Regions from separate parts of the Pseudorhodoplanes sinuspersici genome, predicted to be linked through region 3. Evidence: predicted binding sites of a transcription regulator. Region 3 holds the regulator's gene; each other region holds the start of a gene.
What was found. The regulator PhoB, encoded in region 3, activates phosphate uptake and scavenging genes when phosphate is short. The targets are predictions, from matches to a motif close to TGTCATNNANCTGTCAT.
Positions count from the first base shown of each region.

Region 1: CAK95_RS07550 (DUF2794 domain-containing protein) is a predicted target of PhoB. The motif match lies at 2,427-2,443, and genes of this name have one in related genera.
Region 2: CAK95_RS17240 (esterase-like activity of phytase family protein) is a predicted target of PhoB. The motif match lies at 2,412-2,428, and genes of this name have one in related genera.
Region 4: phnC (phosphonate ABC transporter ATP-binding protein) is a predicted target of PhoB. The motif match lies at 1,979-1,995, and genes of this name have one in related genera.

Region 1 covers NZ_CP021112.1:1,529,955-1,534,474, forward strand. The annotation lists gene CAK95_RS07535 (Bax inhibitor-1/YccA family protein) at 1-433, shown strand, start outside; gene CAK95_RS07540 (Bax inhibitor-1/YccA family protein) at 647-1,405, shown strand; gene CAK95_RS07545 (GNAT family N-acetyltransferase) at 1,494-2,021, shown strand; gene CAK95_RS07550 (DUF2794 domain-containing protein) at 2,028-2,402, opposite strand; gene CAK95_RS07555 (DUF1223 domain-containing protein) at 2,856-3,605, opposite strand; gene acnA (aconitate hydratase AcnA) at 3,790-4,520, opposite strand, start outside.
Region 2 covers NZ_CP021112.1:3,557,738-3,562,257, forward strand. The annotation lists gene CAK95_RS17235 (catechol 2,3-dioxygenase) at 1-811, opposite strand, end outside; gene CAK95_RS17240 (esterase-like activity of phytase family protein) at 1,014-2,357, opposite strand; gene CAK95_RS17245 (hypothetical protein) at 2,636-2,857, shown strand; gene CAK95_RS17250 (ferredoxin reductase) at 2,854-3,615, opposite strand; gene CAK95_RS17255 (sulfite oxidase-like oxidoreductase) at 3,602-4,225, opposite strand; gene CAK95_RS17260 (DUF938 domain-containing protein) at 4,298-4,520, opposite strand, start outside.
Region 3 covers NZ_CP021112.1:1,171,235-1,175,754, reverse strand. The annotation lists gene pstB (phosphate ABC transporter ATP-binding protein PstB) at 1-274, shown strand, start outside; gene phoU (phosphate signaling complex protein PhoU) at 304-1,017, shown strand; gene phoB (phosphate regulon transcriptional regulator PhoB) at 1,029-1,742, shown strand; gene CAK95_RS05860 (GcrA family cell cycle regulator) at 1,845-2,345, opposite strand; gene CAK95_RS05855 (aspartate aminotransferase family protein) at 2,707-3,909, shown strand; gene argF (ornithine carbamoyltransferase) at 3,909-4,520, shown strand, end outside.
Region 4 covers NZ_CP021112.1:4,870,006-4,874,525, forward strand. The annotation lists gene phnE (phosphonate ABC transporter, permease protein PhnE) at 1-231, opposite strand, end outside; gene phnD (phosphate/phosphite/phosphonate ABC transporter substrate-binding protein) at 228-1,094, opposite strand; gene phnC (phosphonate ABC transporter ATP-binding protein) at 1,125-1,880, opposite strand; gene CAK95_RS23725 (hypothetical protein) at 2,197-2,589, opposite strand; gene CAK95_RS23730 (porin) at 2,739-4,088, shown strand; gene CAK95_RS23735 (alpha/beta fold hydrolase) at 4,303-4,520, opposite strand, start outside.

The sequences.
Region 1 (4,520 bases), 360 kb from region 3:
GTTCGCCGCGCTGATGGGCATTTCACTCAGCTCGATCTTCATGGTGTTCACCCACACCTCGATCACCCGCGTGTTCTTTATCACGGCGGCAACCTTCGGTGCGCTGAGCCTGTGGGGATACACGACGCAGCGGGATATCTCCGGCTGGGGTTCGTTCCTGTTCATGGGCCTGATCGGCGTCATTCTTGGAGCGCTGGTCAATTTGATCTGGCCCAATGGCATGCTGCAATTCGTCGTGTCGATCGTCGGCGTGCTGGTCTTCGCCGGCCTCACCGCCTACGACACCCAGCGGTTGAAGAACGAATACGTCTACGGCCAGATGGAAGGCGACACCCGGGAGCGTTCGGCGATCATGGGCGCGCTGTCGCTGTACCTGAACTTCATCAACCTGTTCACGCTCCTGCTGCAACTTCTCGGCCAGCGCGAGGAATAGGCATGACGGAGACGTAACAGCCGGTCTGTCCGCCTCCAAAACGATTAATATTGCCGAAATTTAATAGGCCCCGGCTGGTTCCGGGGCCTTTTGCTTGAGCGGGAACTGCTGGAAACCGTTCGTGCCGTCCATTACATTACGGGCGACCCGGCTGCCGGATTTCCGGCGGCCAGACCGGCCCGGCGGTATCCGGGCGTTCGAGAGGGAATTCCAATGTCGGATTTCGACCGGAATGTCGCCGCCCGGGGCGGTTACGCGGACCGCGCCGTCGCCTACGATGCCGGCCTGCGCGCGCACATGATCCGCGTCTATAACTACATGGCCTCCGCCGTCGCTTTGACCGGCGTTGTGGCCTATCTGACTTTTCAGATGGCTGTCGTGACCAACGACGCGGGCGCGATCACATCACTGACGCCGCTCGGCCAGTTCATGTTCGGCGGCATGTTCATGTGGGTGCTGATGCTGGCGCCGCTGGCCTTGGTGTTCTTCCTAAGCTTCCGCATCCAGACCCTGGACGCCGGAACGGCACGGCTGCTGTTCTTTGTCTATGCCGCGCTTCTTGGTCTGTCGCTTGCGACCATCTTCATGGCCTATACCGCCACATCGATCTCGCGCGTGTTCTTCATCTCCGCCGCCGCCTTCGGTGCACTGAGCCTCTATGGATACACGACACAGCGTGACCTGTCGGGCATGGGCTCGTTCATGATCATGGGTCTGATCGGCATCATCATCGCGAGCCTCGTCAACCTGTTCCTGAAGTCGAGCGGCCTCGACTGGGCGATCTCGGTGATCGGCGTCCTTGTCTTCGCCGGCCTGACCGCCTGGGATACGCAGAAGATCAAGGAGATGTATGACGGGAACGATGACAGCCAGTCCGCCGGACGCAAGGCGGTGATGGGCGCGCTGTCCCTGTACCTCGACTTCATCAACCTGTTCCTGATGCTGCTGCGTCTGGCAGGCGACCGCCGCTAACGCGAGCATTGGCCCAAGTGATACGACAACGCCCCGGTCCAAAAGCCGGGGCGTTGTCTTTTGTACTCCTAACCCCTGCTGAAACTTCATGTCTCCTGCCGTTATCATCCGCACCGCCACGCCCGCCGATATCGATGACATCACCGCAATCTACGCCCACGCCGTAGAGCACGGCACCGCCTCCTTCGAGATCGAGCCGCCGACCATCGCGGAAATGGCGATGCGTCAGAAAAATTTGCTGGATGGCGGCTTTCCCTACCTCGTCGCTGATGTGGGCGGTACCGTAGCGGGTTATGCCTATGCCGGGCCGTATCGGCCGCGCATCGCTTACCGTCACACCGTCGAGGACAGCGTCTATGTCAGTCCGCGTGCCACACGCCGCGGGATCGGTCGCTTGCTTTTGACGGAACTGATGACAAGGTCGGAAGCGTGCGGCTTTCGCCAGGTGGTCGCGGTGATCGGCGATTCGCAGCAGACCGCATCGATTGAATTGCACCGGAGCCTTGGATTTTCGCCGGTTGGGACGCTTAAAAACATTGGCTTTAAGCACGGACGCTGGCTCGACACCGTGCTCATGCAGCGCCCGCTCGGTCAGGGCGCGGACGCTCCGCCGTAATTGCCGTCAGACGGCGACCAGACTGAGCTTCTTGTCGAAGACCCGCAAAACGCGTTCAAGTTCGTGACCGCGGCGCATGATCAACCCCGTCGCAGAAATCACACTATAAGCACCCTGCCGGCGTGCCAGTTTCGGATCCTTTTCGATGCGATAGAGCGGCACTTCCGAGGCACGGCGAAACACCGAAAATACGGCGCGGTCTTTTGTGAAATCGATGGCGTAATCGCGCCATTCGCCTTCGGCGACTTTACGGCCATAGACATTCAGGATGCGGTCGAGTTCGCGACGATCGAATTTCACGTGACTGACCGGTGCGGGCGCCGACGCAGCAACTGCGCCCGCGCGTGGCTGGCTGGGTTCGGTTTCGCCCGTTAAGCTCATGGGCACCTCCTTCCTTCCTGTTTCGTGACAAGTTTATGATTGCCCTTGCGGCGTCGCGCCGCAAGACCCCTCATACGCATCAAAGCGCGGGTATCACGAAAAGAAAAATGCATGGCAATTCAAACGTGTGATGCGATAACGCGGGGTCACGGCTTCGTGCAACGGACCACAATAAGGCCCAATTTCGGTCCTGCACTCGCCCCTATAGACTGCAAGATGTAGAGCTTACGACCCGGTCCGGAAGAGCTTCGGATTCCTCAGCCCCCAGCCCCCCGGGGTTCAACGGATCGGGTCAATTCTACCGCGTACGGTTCAATCCCCAATTGCTTCAAGGCCGGCTTCCGCCGGCCTTTTTTTATTCTGCAATTTTTTGGATACGCTATTAGAGAAACATCTAAAGCGTTTTCGAGCGAAGTGGGCACCGGTTCGCGTGAAGAAAACGCGTCAAAACATCTAGCGGAGCTCTGCCGCTCCGCCGCCCAAGACATTGCCGGGTGCTTCAAACTTTCCGGCTTGAACCACGGCCACCATTGCATCGACATCGATTCCGCTTTTCACGACGTCCGACACCGATTTGGTGAATTGTAGTGCGTCACCATTCCAGTTGCCAAGTTTGACCCAGCCACGCACCACATTCGTATACGTCACAGTATGTCCGCGGTTTTCGCCGCGACCGATTTGCACCGGCACCTGCCGTTTAATGGGACAGAGCCACACCTCACCGGACTGGCCGGGTACTTTTGCGGCTGCGACATCGACGGTCACCTTGCCATTGGCAATGGCGACGTTCACCGGCAATGCTATAGCGGCGCTTTTGCGCGCTGTGCTCACGGCGCGTTCGATCGCAGCCTTGTCATTGCCAAGAACATGGGTCACGCCGTTGATGACGGCCTGCGGGGTGTAAACCGCGCGATCGCCACGCAAACCGGCATAAGCCCGTTGCCGCTTGGAATGGCCCGGCAGCGCCAACGTGTCCTTCCAGCCGAGATAATCCCAATAATCGACCGACAAACTAATCGGCAGGATCGTCGGATCCTTTGCCAATTCGCCGAGGAGCTTGTCAGCGGCCGGACAGGACGAACAACCTTGACTGGTAAAGAGTTCAACAACGACACGTGAATCGGCAGCGGCCCGGCCGGGCGTAAGCGCAATCAAGGCGCCACAAATCGCAACGAGAAGCGTTGTGAATACCCGATAATGCATAAGGCTGTAACTCAACGACTCACAATGAAATGCCTGCGCCGCCACGTCCCTGATAATGGCAGCGGCCATAGCCTGCCACTCAATTCCAAGTGACAGGCTGTGATCGCATCATTGATGATCGGCAGAACAGCGGCAAGACCGGCGCTATGCGAGACGCCGGTCTTTTTTACCTCAGGTTGAGCGCTCAGGCCGCAAGCTGACGCAGCACGTATTGCAGGATGCCGCCATTCTTGAAGTATTCTAATTCGTCCAGCGTATCGATCCGGCAAATCAGCGGTACCTCTTTCTTGGTGCCGTCTGCCATCTCAATTTCTGCCGTCAGCGTCTGGCGCGGCCGCAAATCTCCCTCAATCCCGCGAATTGTGACTTGCTCGCTGCCGTTCAGGCCAAGAGTTTGCCAGGATGTGCCCTCTTCAAACACCAGCGGCAACACACCCATGCCCACGAGATTGGAGCGATGGATGCGCTCGAAGGATTGCGCGATCACCGCGCGAACGCCGAGCAAAACCGTACCTTTCGCCGCCCAATCGCGCGACGAGCCAGTGCCGTATTCCTTGCCGGCAAAGATCACGAGCGGAACTTTTTCCTGCTTATAACGCATTGCCGCGTCGTAAATTGGCATCTGCTCCTTATCCGGATAGTGGATGGTCACGCCACCCTCGACCCCCGGCACCATTTGATTCTTGATGCGGATATTGGCGAAGGTGCCGCGCATCATCACTTCGTGGTTGCCGCGACGCGTGCCGTATTGATTGAAGTCGATCGGCTTCACGTGATGTTCGACCAGATATTTTCCAGCCGGCGAGTTCAGCTTGATCGAACCGGCCGGAGAAATGTGGTCGGTCGTAATCGAATCCAGGAACAGGCCCATCACACGCGCGTTGATGATGTCTGTTGGCGGCGTCGGGCGCGGCT
Region 2 (4,520 bases), 2.4 Mb from region 3:
CTTCGACGCGGTTACCGCCTGGTTCGTACACATAGAGGAAGAAGGTCTGCTGAATCGCATGCTTGTGCGGGCCGGTTTCGATGAACACGCCGTTCTCCAGAAAGATATCGGCGGCGCGCAGAATTTCCTCACGGCTGTCGAGGGCGTAGGTGACGTGATGGAAACGGCCCTTGGTGCCGGTATGATCCTTGGTATAGGCAAAATCGTAGGATTTATTGGTCGCGGTCATCCACATCGCAGCTTCGGTGCCATCATCGAGCACGATCTGTTCGGTCAGCCGGAAGCCGAGATAGTCCTCATAGAATTCACGGTTCGCCTTGATATCGACTGCGAGCCCATTCCAGTGATCGAGCCTGCGAACATTCACCCCCCGGGCCGGGAACCGCTGGGCCTGGTTTTTCAGCGCCGGCTTTTTGTCGGCAGGAGCTTCGTACCATTCGGTCTCGTAATAAAGTTCGATCGTATGATCGTCTGGATCCTTGCAGACGAAGGTCTTGCCGTGGCCGAGATCGCCATCGGTCCAGCCCACGTCGAAGCCGGAACCCTTCAAGGCGGCGGCGCGGCGTTCCAGCGCCTGCGGCGAGCGGACGCGGTAGGCAACGTGGGCAAGCCCCGACGTCTTGGATGCGGTGAGCTTCAGCGAATAGCGCTCGTAATCATCCCACCCGCGCAGATAGACGCTGTCTCCCTTCTCGCCGCTCTGGGTCATGCCGAGTACGTCGATGAAGAACTTGCGACTCTCCTCGAATTTGGGCGTGAGGATTTCGAGGTGGGCAAGGTGGGCAATATCCAGGATGGGTTCTTTGATCATGGGCCGTGTCGCATGCGTTGAAATGACGACAGCGACCTAACACGCGCGGCGGCGCGCGTCGATGGTCGAGATAACCGATAAACTGCACCCACCGCCCTTATCTTGAGGAGGCTGCGAAGCAGACGTTTCGAAGGAGGAGGGCGGCCCCCTTCGAGACGCATCGCTGTGCGCTGCTCCTTGGGGGGGAGCCCGATTTAAGAGTTTACTTCGCCTTCAAGAAGTCCGTCACCTTAAGCAGCACGAACTCGTTATCATCGACCGTGTTGGGGGCGCGGCTTGAGGAGAAGGGAAGATTGTTGTCGTTGCCGACGACGATGTGCTCGGCATCGACGATGTCCACATTCTCGATGGTGAAGAACGGAAAAGTCAGCACGCCACCGTTTAATGCTTTTCGCGCCTTCTTGTCAGGATCGGCGATCTTCATCAGGTCGATATGTGCGATCTTCCGCACCGGGCTATTGGCATTAGCGTCCGACATCTCGATCTTGTAGATGCGCTTGAACTTGGCGATATCGTCAAAGCAGTCCGTCCGCTTTTCGCCCGCGGGGCAGGCCTTGTCCGCTGTGCCTTCGCCATCGTCACGCTCGATGATCAGACCGGTCGTGCCGTCGATCATGTTGAAATCGCCGATCGCGTTGCCGTTTTGCTCAAGCACGTATTTCCAGTGCCGGCCGGTCCAGCGCTCACCGGTGACATCGAATTCAAGAATCCGGAGATACGGCTTGCCGTCGGCGGTCTTTTCCCAATCCTTTTTCTCCGCATCCCAGGCCGGACCTTCCAGCAACGCGTAAAGAAATTTGCCATCGGGCGAAGCGGCCATGCCTTCGTAGCCTTTGGAACGGCGTACCGTGAAATTCGCCGGGCCACCGGGTACAGCAGGCGTCGTGACAGAGGGATGATCGGGTGATCGTGCGGGTTTTCCATCGATCATAGTTTCGAATACGGCTTCGATCTTGCCGCTCTTGTCGGTGCGAATGAGATAGGGACCGAACTCTTCCGCGATCCAGAACTTGTCGCCGATCGGCTGAAAGCTTTCGAGGTCGAAATCGGAGCCTGTGAGATAGCGCATGTCCGTGCCCTCATTGGCGATGCGGAATGGCACCTTCTTGTCGGGATCGTGCAGGAAAACAGTCGACAGTCGATCGGCGCTGCCGTTGTCCCAATTGAAACGAAACTGACTCAAAAACAGCATTGCATCGGGTGAATTGGCTTTGCTGCCGAAGCCGTTATCGGTAAGCACCCAGAATGTGCCATCGGGCATACGTTTGATGCCGGAATGGCCTTGTGCCGGCTGCCCTTTGAACGGCAGCTTCACGCCGGTCGGGCGTCCTCTGGATTGGCCTTCGATTGTGGCAATCACATCCACGCGTTTGCCGCTGGTGAATTTGCCGGAGACTTTCAGATCTGATGGTGCGTCCGCTGGCGCATCGATGAAGGTCAGCGCCGGAATGATGATATGCCCCGCAAGGGTTGCGTTGTTTGCATCTGCGAAAGCGGGCGGTGCGACGAATACCGACAGAGCCGCAACGAAAGTTGGTGCGCGCATCGAAGGCCTCCAATGAGAATGTGGCCGTTCTGCATCGTCTCTCGTGTAGTGCCGGTGACATTTGCATGACATCCGCGCGACAGCCCACAAACTGAAACAAAGCTGTTCATCGTTTGTGAACAAGACTCACGTATGCGTGACGCGCGTCTCGCTTCTGACACGTTGTCGACATTGAACCGTCTGGCGCGATGCCTAACACCTCGCGCATGCCGCCATAAGATTCGTGCGGTGATCGACGTACAGGTTTTAATTGTTCTCAAATGGACCGAGGGTGTGGCATGAATTACGTCAAGGCAGCAATTGGGGCTCTGGCCATCATGATGGCGTCTGGCATGATCGCGGATTTCGATGTGTCGGAACGCGATAACGATCTTTACATCACAGTCTGGTCTGTGGACGACCAGCCTGCCGGAAAGCTGCGAAAACATGTCGCAGCCATGCTGCCAAGCAACATCGATGAAGCGAGGATTTCTGTGCTTCGCGACAGCGTTGTCGTCTAGCGGCCCGTGGGGCCGAAGCGTTCGGTCTTGATCAGGGCGCGATCATGTCCGAAAGCGAGCAGGGCATTCGCGGCAGCTTCAACAAAGCCGGTCGGGCCGCAAATGAAGATCTTTGGTCTTTGATCGACGGTAAATCCGGTTTCAGCCAACATCGCAACATCGATGCGCCCTGAATGGCCGATCCATCCCGCTGGTTTTTCGCGGGTCAATGTGTGTGTCACCGCAAGACCGTCATTCCTTGACACCAGACGGTCCAGTTCGTCGCGATAGATGATGTCGCTTTGGGTGCGTGAGGAATAAAGGAGCCTCGCTGGTGTGTTGCTCGCATGTGCGGCCCGGTGGCGCAGCATTGCCATCAGTGGCACGATGCCGGAGCCGCCACCGATGAGAAACAGCGGGCCCTCCAATTTTACCGTCCAGACAAAGTATCGCCCGATCGGTCCGCGCATTTCAAACTTGTCGCCGGCGCGGACTTCATCGGTGAAATAGGGCGAGACCTCGCCGTCCTCGATGCGTTCGACAGTCAGCGCAACATGCTTGTCTTCCGGCGCCGAGGCGATCGAGTAGCTTCGCTGCGCCTGATAGCCATCGTCGGCGGTCAGGCGCACATCGACATGCTGGCCGGGCAGATATTTGGTGAAATCCGGAAGTTTCAGCAGCAGCGTTTTGACGCGTGCCGTTTCGCCGATGACGTCCAGAACTTCGGCGGTCTGCCAGCGCAGCGCCGGCCGCGGCGCCGCTGTATCAGTCACCATCATAACGCTGCTCACGCCACGGATCGCCGTAATTGTGATAGCCGAGCTGCTCCCAGAAGCCAGGCTCGTCCTCTTCGCGAAATTCGATGGCGCGCACCCATTTTGCGCTTTTCCAGAAATAGAGATGCGGCACCAGCAGCCGGGCCGGACCGCCATGCTCTGGCGAAAGCGGCTGACCGTCGAAATGCGTCGCAATCATCGCCTTGCCGTCAATCAGATCTTCCGACGGAACATTGGTCGTATAGCCGCCTTCGCAGGTGATGACTGCGAATGGCGCGGGCGGTTCATTCAAGCCAACGGCTTCCAGCAGGGTATCGATACTGACACCGCGCCAGCGCGTATCGAGCTTCGACCAGCTGGTGACGCAATGAATGTCCACGGTGATGTCGGTTTGCGTCAGCGCGCCGAATTGCGCCCAGTCCCATTCGCAGAGCTTTGTGTCGCCGTCGCCGAGCGAAAATTGCCAGTTGACGAGGTCAGGTTCGGGTGTCGGTCCCGCCGATAAAACAGGAAAGTCCGATGTGAGATGCTGGCCGGGAGGAATGCGCTTGGCATCGGCATCAGCGCGCCGGCGGCCGGAAAATCCACGTGAGATCGGTGTGTCATCATTCATCGGCTGGGCTCATGATCTATTTTTCAGTGGCAGATTACCGCATCTGCGGATGCGTGCCCAATAAGACTTGCGTTAAACTGAATCGTCTTGCGCAGATTCGAAGATCAGGATCATGTTATTGGCCGGCATGGGTGCAATATTGGCCAGCACCAGATTATATTTGTGCGCTTCGTCACGGATGTCGTTGATGTCGCGGACACCCCATTGCGGGTCGCGCGCACGGAGCGAGGCGTCGAAAGCTTCGTTGCTGGGCGCAGTATGCTGGCCATCCTGCTTGAATGGGCCGTAAATGAAG
Region 3 (4,520 bases):
GATCGCTGTGGGTCCGGAAGTGATCCTGATGGACGAGCCGTGTTCGGCGCTCGATCCGATCGCGACCGCGCGTATCGAAGAGCTGATCGACGAATTGAGGCAGAACTTCACGATCATCATCGTGACCCACTCGATGCAGCAGGCCGCCCGCGTATCGCAGCGGACCGCTTTCTTCCATCTCGGCAATCTGGTGGAGGAGGGCCCTACAGAAACGGTCTTCACGACACCACATGATCGTCGGACACAGGATTACATCACCGGTCGCTTCGGCTGACCGGCCGCTGCAAGAGCGAGGACGAGACAATGTCTAACCATATTACCAAGGCCTTCGACGCCGACCTGCAGGAACTCAATCGCATGGTCGCCGAAATGGGCGGCCTCGCCGAGAAGGAAATTGCCGAGTCGGTTCACGCTCTGACGCGCCGGGATACGACCACGGCGCTCAAGGTGATCGCATCGGACGAGCAGGTTGACACCCTTCAGCGGGAAATCGAGGAAAAGGCGGTTCTGACGATTGCGCGCCGCCAGCCGATGGCGGTCGACCTGCGCGAGGTCGTCGGCGCAATGCGCGTCGCCAACGAGATCGAGCGGATCGGCGACCTGGCCAAGAATATCAGCAAGCGGGTGCTGGATCTCAATGGCGAATACCCCTCGCTGAAGCTGATCCGCGGCGTCGAACATATGGGCACGCTGGTTCTGACCCAGCTCAAGCGGGTGCTGGATGCCTATGCCGCCCGCAACATCGACGATGCGATGGAGGTGTGGAAGCGTGACGAGGAAATCGATGCGATGTGCGTGTCGCTGTTCCGCGAATTGCTGACCTATATGATGGAAGACCCGCGCAACATCACCTTCTGCATCCATCTTCTGTTCTCGGCCAAGAATATCGAGCGGATGGGCGATCATGCGACCAATATCGCCGAGACGGTGCATTACATGATGAAGGGCGAGCCGTTGACGCTCGAACGTCCGAAAGCCGACACCACCAGCTTTGCGCCCGTCGGCATCCAAGGCTGAATGAGACGCTGATGATGAGTGGACCGAATGCGCGCATCCTGATTGTCGAAGACGAGGAACCGCTTTCTCTCCTGTTGCGCTATAATCTTGAGACCGAGGGTTACGAGGTCGAAACCGTGACCCGCGGCGACGATGCCGATACGCGGCTGCGGGAAAGCACGCCAGACCTTGTCGTGCTCGACTGGATGTTGCCGGGTCTCTCGGGAATCGAGCTGTGCCGGCGGTTGCGGACGCGCCCTGAAACCAAGTCGATGCCGATCATCATGCTGACCGCGCGCGGCGAGGAGAGCGAGCGCGTGCGCGGTCTGTCGACCGGTGCGGACGATTACGTCACCAAGCCGTTTTCGGTGCCGGAACTTGTGGCGCGTATTCGCGCCCTGCTGCGCCGGTCCCGGCCGGAACGGCTGGCCGATATTCTGACGCTCGGCGAGATCGAGCTTGACCGGGTGAAGAAGCGGGTCTCGCGTGGTGGCCGTGATGTGGATCTTGGGCCGACGGAATTCCGGTTGCTGGAATTTCTGATGGAGCGTCCGGGCCGCGTTTTCACGCGCGAGCAGTTGCTCGACGGCGTCTGGGGCAGCGAAGTCTATATCGACGAACGCACGGTCGATGTGCATGTCGGTCGGCTGCGCAAGGCGCTCAATCGCGGCCGTGACGGCGATCCGATCCGGACCGTGCGTGGCTCGGGCTATTCGATCGACGATCGCTTCGGCAAGGCGAGCTGATCGATAGATCCGCGCTATCGCTGAACCCGCATGATCTGAAAAAGAAACGCCCCGGATTGTGGTCCGGGGCGTTTTCTTTCGTCTGCTCGTCCGCCGCGATGCTCAGCGATGGGCCGGCCGCTTGTCGCGCCGCGCCGCCGGCGGCTGATAGGCGATGCGCGAGTGATAGGCGCAATAGGGCAGGCTGGTCAGTGCATGGCCGCCGCAGAAATAGAAGTCCTGGGTCGCGGGGTCGCCGATCGGCCACCGGCAGGTCTGTTCGTTGAGCTCGAGCAAGGTGCGGCGCTGGCCCATCGGAACGACATTTTCGACCGGCGCCTGTTCGGGCTCGACTTCGTAGTCATAGGCGTAGGCATGCGCCAGGGCCGTATTCCCCCGGACCACGGGTCTTGCGACCCTCAGCATATGGGTCGTTCGTGGCTTGCGCGGCCGCGGCGCGCTGGCCGAGGGCGCCTTTGTCCGTCCGGAAAGCCCGAGACGGTGGACCTTGCCGATCACCGCATTCCGGGTAATTCCGCCGAGTTCCGCCGCGATCTGGCTGGCTGAAAGGCCATCCGACCAGAGCTTTTTGAGTTGCTCGACCCGTTCGTCCGTCCACGTCATTGAGCCTCTCCTGTCAGCATGGTGTTCGCGGAATCCGAATCCCTCATCGGGCAGCGCAAAGCCGCCGACGCTACGCACACCACTGGTAGATTTGAATTTAGGTCCGCCGCACGAGATGTCGTATCCGACAGATGGGACACTACAAGATGGCTGGACTCGGCCGCAAGAGTCCGCGAAGCCACATCCCCATAAAGGTGTTCATTTCCTCGCTTTATTCAACGAAATGCGGCATTGCATTACCGTTCGCGTGTGTTGACAGCGGGGGGAGCACACCTAGAATGTGCATAAGTGCCGCCCGCCGGGGCGGCATATTTCGTTTTTGTTCTGCGTCTTGGGACGCAAATTCTGCCGGACCATCGCCGTGCTCTCACATCTTCTGCCGACTTACGCCCGTGCCGAACTCGCTTTTGAGCGGGGAGAAGGGGTGTGGCTCACGGCCACGACGGGAGAGCGCTATCTGGATTTCTCGTCCGGCGTTGCCGTCAATGTGCTGGGTCATGCGCATCCTGTCCTCGTGGAAGCGCTGACCGACCAGGCTCACAAGCTCTGGCACGTCTCGAACCTGTTCCAGATGCCGGAGGCTGAAAAGCTCGCCAAGCGTCTGTGCAGCGCGAGCTTTGCCGATGTGGTCTTTTTCGCCAATTCCGGCGCGGAGGCGATGGAAGCGGCGATCAAGACCGCGCGCAAATTCCATGCGGCCAATGGCCAGCCCGAACGCGTCGGCATCATTACGTTCGAAGGCGCCTTCCATGGCCGCACGCTGGCGACGCTCGCCGCCGGCGGCCAGCAGAAATATCTTGAAGGCTTCGGCCCCGTGGCCGGCGGCTTCACACAGGTTGCCTTCGGCGATCTCGACGCAGTGAAGAAGGCGATCACGCCGGAAACTGCGGCGATCATCATGGAGCCGGTGCAGGGCGAAGGCGGCGTGCGCGTCGTCCCGGGTGAATTCATGCGGGCGATGCGCGAGCTGTGCGACGAGCACGGTTTGATGCTGGTCTTCGACGAAGTGCAGACCGGTCTCGGCCGCACCGGCGAATTGTTCGGCTATCAGCGCAGCGGCATTTCTCCCGACATCATGGCGCTGGCCAAGGCGCTCGGCGGCGGTTTCCCGATCGGCGCATGCCTTGCGACCAGCGAAGCGGCAAAGGGCATGACCGTGGGCACGCATGGCTCGACCTTCGGCGGCAATCCGCTGGCGACGCGTGTCGGCAATGCCGTACTCGATGTCGTGCTGGCGCCCGGCTTCCTCGATCATTCGCGCAAGATGGCGCTGCTGCTGAAACAGCGGCTGGCGGAGCTTAAGGATCGCCATGCGTCGATCATTTCCGAAGTGCGCGGCGAAGGTCTGCTGATCGGTCTGCGCAGCGTCGTGCCGAACGGCGACCTTGTCGCCGCTTGCCGCGCCGAAAAGCTGCTGACCGTCGCGGCCGGCGATAACGTGGTGCGTCTGTTGCCACCGCTGATCATCAGCGAGGACGACATTGCCGAAGCCATCGGCATGATCGACCGGGCCTGTACACGCCTCACCGCCCATCAGCCATCAGCCAACAAGGTTGCATCGTGATGGCCAAGCACAAACTTCGCCACTTCATCGATCTGATCGATGTCCCGTCGGCCGATCTGCGGGCGATTATCGCGTCCGCGCGCGCCATGAAGAAATCGAAAGGCGGCACGAGAGCCAAGCGTCCGCTGGCCAGTCAGACTCTGGCCATGATTTTCGACAAGCCCTCGACCCGTACGCGCATCTCGTTTGAGGTCGCGATGCGGCAGCTTGGCGGTGACGTGGTCATGCTGACCGGGGCGGAGATGCAACTCGGCCGCGGCGAATCCATTCCCGATACGGCGCGGGTGATGTCGCGCTTCGTCGATGCGGTGATGATCCGCACGCTGGAGCACGATCTCATTACCGAGATGGCGGAATACGCAACCGTGCCGGTGATCAACGGTCTGAGCAGACGGTCGCATCCCTGCCAGGTGATGGCCGATGTGATGACCTTCGAAGAGCATCTCGGTGCGATCAAGAACAGGACCGTCGCCTGGACCGGCGATGCCAATAACGTGCTGGTCTCGTGGATGCATGCCGCCGAGCGGTTCGATTTCCGCCTCAATGTGGCGACCCCGCCGGAACTGGCGCCGCAGAAATGGCTGCTGGACTGGATCGAAAGTTCCGGTGCG
Region 4 (4,520 bases), 2.3 Mb from region 3:
GGCGAGCGGCTTCAGCCATGCCTGGTAACGGCTGAAGTCGGGCGGAAACATCTCGGCGGAAAGCTGCCGGATCGCCGGCCACGCATCCGCAAGCCGCACCGGATCGAGCAGGCCTGTCAGCCACATGGCGCCGGCGACAAGGCACAGGATGATCGCGATCTCGGCACCGCGCCTCAGATGCGCGGTGCCGTCCTTTTCAAGGATCGCGTTATATCGGGCGATCTCGCTCATCCCTTGAACTTCGACAGATCGAGCGCGAGTATCTTCGCCGTGTCCCGCAGGATGTCATAGGCCTTATCGTCGGTGGCGACGAAGCCTTCGGCGCGGAACGTTTTCAGGATTGCCGGATCCTTCAGGCCGATGAAGGCGGAGGTGATCTGCGTTTTCAGTTCGGGGGCGAGATTGCCCTGCATCACCATCGGATAATTCGGGATCGGATCGCTCTCGGCAAGGACGACGAGTTTCTTGCCGTCGATCGTCCCCTTGGCGACGAGCGCATTGAAGATTTCCTGACTGAGGCCACCCGCCTGCACCTGGCCGGATTGCACGGCACGCGCCACGGCGTCATGCGCGCCGAGATTGGCGAACTTGTAGTCCTTGTCACCGACGAGGCCGTTGCGGGCGAGATAGGCGCGCGGAATCAGATGGCTCGAGGTCGAGGCGAAATCGCCATAGCCCATGATCTTGCCCTTGATATCGGCGATCGACTTCACCGGCCCATCGGCCAACGCGATGATGACGCTCTTATAGGTCGGGGACCCTTTGGACACGCCGACGGCGAAGGGCTCAATTCCCGGCGCCTTCGACTTGGCCAGCACATAGGAGAGCGGGCCGAAATACGCGACCTCGATGCGGCCGAACCGCATCGCCTCGATCATCGAGGAATAATCGGTCGTGACAACGAGTTCGATCTCCTTCTTCAGCGTGTCTTCGAGGTATTTCTTCAGCGGCTGGGCATTCTGGATCAGCGTCGAGGCGTTCTCATCGGGCAGCAATGCCACCCGCAGCTTGGCTGGATTCTGCGTTTGCGCCTGTGCAAAGCCGATACTGAGACCAGCGGCCGCGCAGCCGAGCAAAAAAGTGCGACGCTTCATGATGCAGTTCCTTTTCGTGATGCGGGTTTGTCAGGCAGCGGCCCTGCGTGGCGAAGCCGCGACATAGATCTCATCGATCATCGAGGCGCCGAGCTGCGCCGGCGAACCGTCGAAAATGATCCGGCCGCTCGACAGGCCGATGATCCGGTCGGCAAAGCGCCGCGCGAGATCCACCTGATGCAAGCTGACGATGGCTGTGATGCCGTCCTCCCGGCAGATGCGGTGCAGATCGGCGAGAACCCTCTCGCCGGCAACCGGATCGAGGCTTGCAACCGGCTCGTCCGCCAGAATGATTTCAGGCCGTTGCGCCATCGCCCGGGCGATACCGACGCGCTGTTGCTGTCCGCCGGACAATTGATCGGCGCGATGGAGCGCACGATCCAGCAGACCCACACGCTCCAGCGCTTGCAGCGCGATCAATCTGTCGGTGCGCGGCAATGGCAGCATTGACCGCAAGGCATTGTGCTCGGCGATGCGTCCCATCAGCACATTCTGCAAGGCCGACAGGCGGCCGATGAGATGATGCTGCTGAAAGATCATGCCCGTGCGGCGACGGTGCTCACGCAGGGTCTTGTGGCTCCTGAAGATCGAGCCCCTGCCCCCGGCGATCACCTCGCCCTGAACCGGCCTGACGAGACCATTCATGCAGCGGAGCAGCGTCGACTTTCCGGCGCCCGACGGGCCGAGCAGAACCAGAAAGCGCCCCTTCGGGATGGACAGGCTGGTCGGCGCCAGCGCCGCGACACCATTGGCGTAGGTCACCGCGACATCCTGCAATGTCAGCACTGGTCGCGCGTCCTTCACGAAATCGGCCCGCCCCCGGTTGATTGCATTTTCCGAACAAACCGGACGTTCGTTCGACAATCGCTACCTATCGCTTGCCGATGACACCTCCATGACAAACGATCGCCGTTGTGGATTTGAGGTGCTGTGTCAGTTGGGCGCAGGCGACTCGACAAACCCCGGACGCATCATGTGATCCGCACGGCAGCGCCATATCATTGCGCCGGCGCGATCAGTTTAGGTGAGGATTGTTGCACGCTGACGATCCATGCCGCCTGGGTCACGCAGGCAATGGCATCGCCGATGCGAGACGCCGCCGCTATTTCAGCCAGTACAGGTTCGCAGCGAGATCGAAACTGTCGGTGTTCACCAGGCCGTCCTTCAGATCCTTCTCCGCCTTGGCGATGGCAAAGACGAGAACGGACGAAGCAACGCAACCATGCTGCTTCAGCTCCTGGGTTCTTCCGTCGATGGACCGGATTTGCAACACCCAATGCGGACGCCCCGCCGTATCCGGACGCTCCAGCTTGTGGATTTCGAACATCACAAGTGGCGCATCGACGACGCTCGGATCGATCTGCGAGATGGTGACGATTCCCTCGTCGTACCGATCGAGATTGAAATTGGCTTCGAGCCCCGTCATCCGATAGCGCGTCAGGGCGCGCTCGACACTTTCCAGATCGCTACTGCTCCATGGCAGATGACTCAGCAATTCGCCCCCTCAACACCTCAATCGTCTCGAAATACGAGACGCAGTGCGCTGCACAATCTCCGTCCGGTGCCTCGCTCGCGTGCCCGAGTCTTTCGCTATCGGTAGATGACAAGATTCCAATTCAAACTGGAACAATCATTTTCGAGTACGTGAAGATCTGTAGCCTTTATGGCGTCGGCTACTACTACATTCCGGGTACAGACACCTGCATCAAGATCGGTGGCTATGTCCGTTACGAGGCCTATCATAACGACGTCAGCGGCCATTACGCCGACCGCAATCCGTCAGGCCATTTCACCCGTAATAGCCAGACCTTCGGTCAGCAGGCTCGTTTCCGCCTGACCGGCGACGTGCGCACGCAGACCGAATACGGCACCCTGCGCTCGTACTTCAGCTTCGGCTTCAACTTCCTGAACGGCTCGGCTGATGCCGACAACGGTGGCATTCAGAACGCCATCGCTCTCGAGCGCGCCTTCATCCAGTTCGCCGGCTTCACCTTCGGCCGTTCGGACACCTTCTTCGGCTTCTATAACGGTGCCGCTTACGGCCTCGTGCCGCTCGGTCTTGACGGTTCGTCCGGTCCGTCCGGCCACAACGTTGCGGCCTATACCTGGCAGTTCGGCAACGGCCTATCGGCCACGATCTCGATCGAAGACTCCAATGCCCGCAGCAAGGGCGTAAATGACCTTGTCAACGTCAACTTGGGCGGTGCGTCGGACCTAAAAGGCCAGAGCGTACCCGACATCGTCGGTAACATCCGCGTCGACCAGGCCTGGGGTTCGGCCCAGATCATGGGTGGCCTGCACAAGGTTGGTGCTCGTTACTACGCGGGTGCGACACCGGGCTTCTCCTGCCAGAATGCGAACACCACCGTCTGCGATCATCCTGGCGACGAATGGGGCTGGGGCGTCGGCGGCGGTCTGACCCTGAAGATGCCGTGGGATGCCAAGGACACACTGTCCGGCGTCATCGCGTACTCGAAGGGTGCAGTCGGCTTCGTGGCCTACGGCAACTCGACCACCAACTTCATCCATAAGCAGGGCATTGCCTTCGGTGCGGATCCTGATGCGATCTTCGTGACTGGCTCAGGTCTCGAACTGACCGAAGCCTGGGGCGGCACGCTGGCCTTTGAGCACTACTGGACCCCGAGCCTGCGGACCTCGATCGTCGGTGCCTACTTGAACGTAAGCTACAGCGATCAGGCCAAGGCGATGATCGCGGCAACTGGCGGCGGCACCTGCGCGGCCTCCGGCTTCGTGGCTGTCACGAACTGCGACCCGGATTACTCCCTGTGGCGCGTGTCTTCGCGCACCATGTGGAACCCGGTGCGGAACCTCGATATCGGTGTTGAAGTGGCTTACTCGCAGATCGACACCGCTTTCGCTGGCGCCGCTATCCGCGGTTCCAACGGCAATGGTCTGTCGGCTGGCGTCTACAACGTCGAAGACCAGGGCTACTGGTCGGCTGCCTTCCGCGTGCAGCGCAACTTCTGGCCGTGATCGTCTGATCCCGACCTAACGTTACAAGCCTAAGCGAACCCCCGGTCGAAAGACCGGGGGTTTTGCTTTGAAGAACGATCCAGAGCGTTTCGAGCGAAGTGGGTACCGGTTCGCGTGAAGAAAACGCGTCAAAACAAAAACTTAGTAACAACTCTTGCAACCTGTGAAGCAACACTCGCAAAACACGGGCTGACGGAGCTTTCTGGCTGCTGCTCTAAGATTTTTCTGTGTCGTCGCACCGTCGGCAAAAATCACCGATTTGAATGAGCAGGCGCGCCTCCGACAACAACGGAGCATGCCCCTGATCGGGTACCTCGATGATTTCGATATCGGGTTTGTGCTGACGCATGGTCTCGACGGTTTCGGCCGACAACAAATCCGACAACGCGCCGCGGATCACCATCACCGGTGTCGCCGCCAGCGCGTCGAACT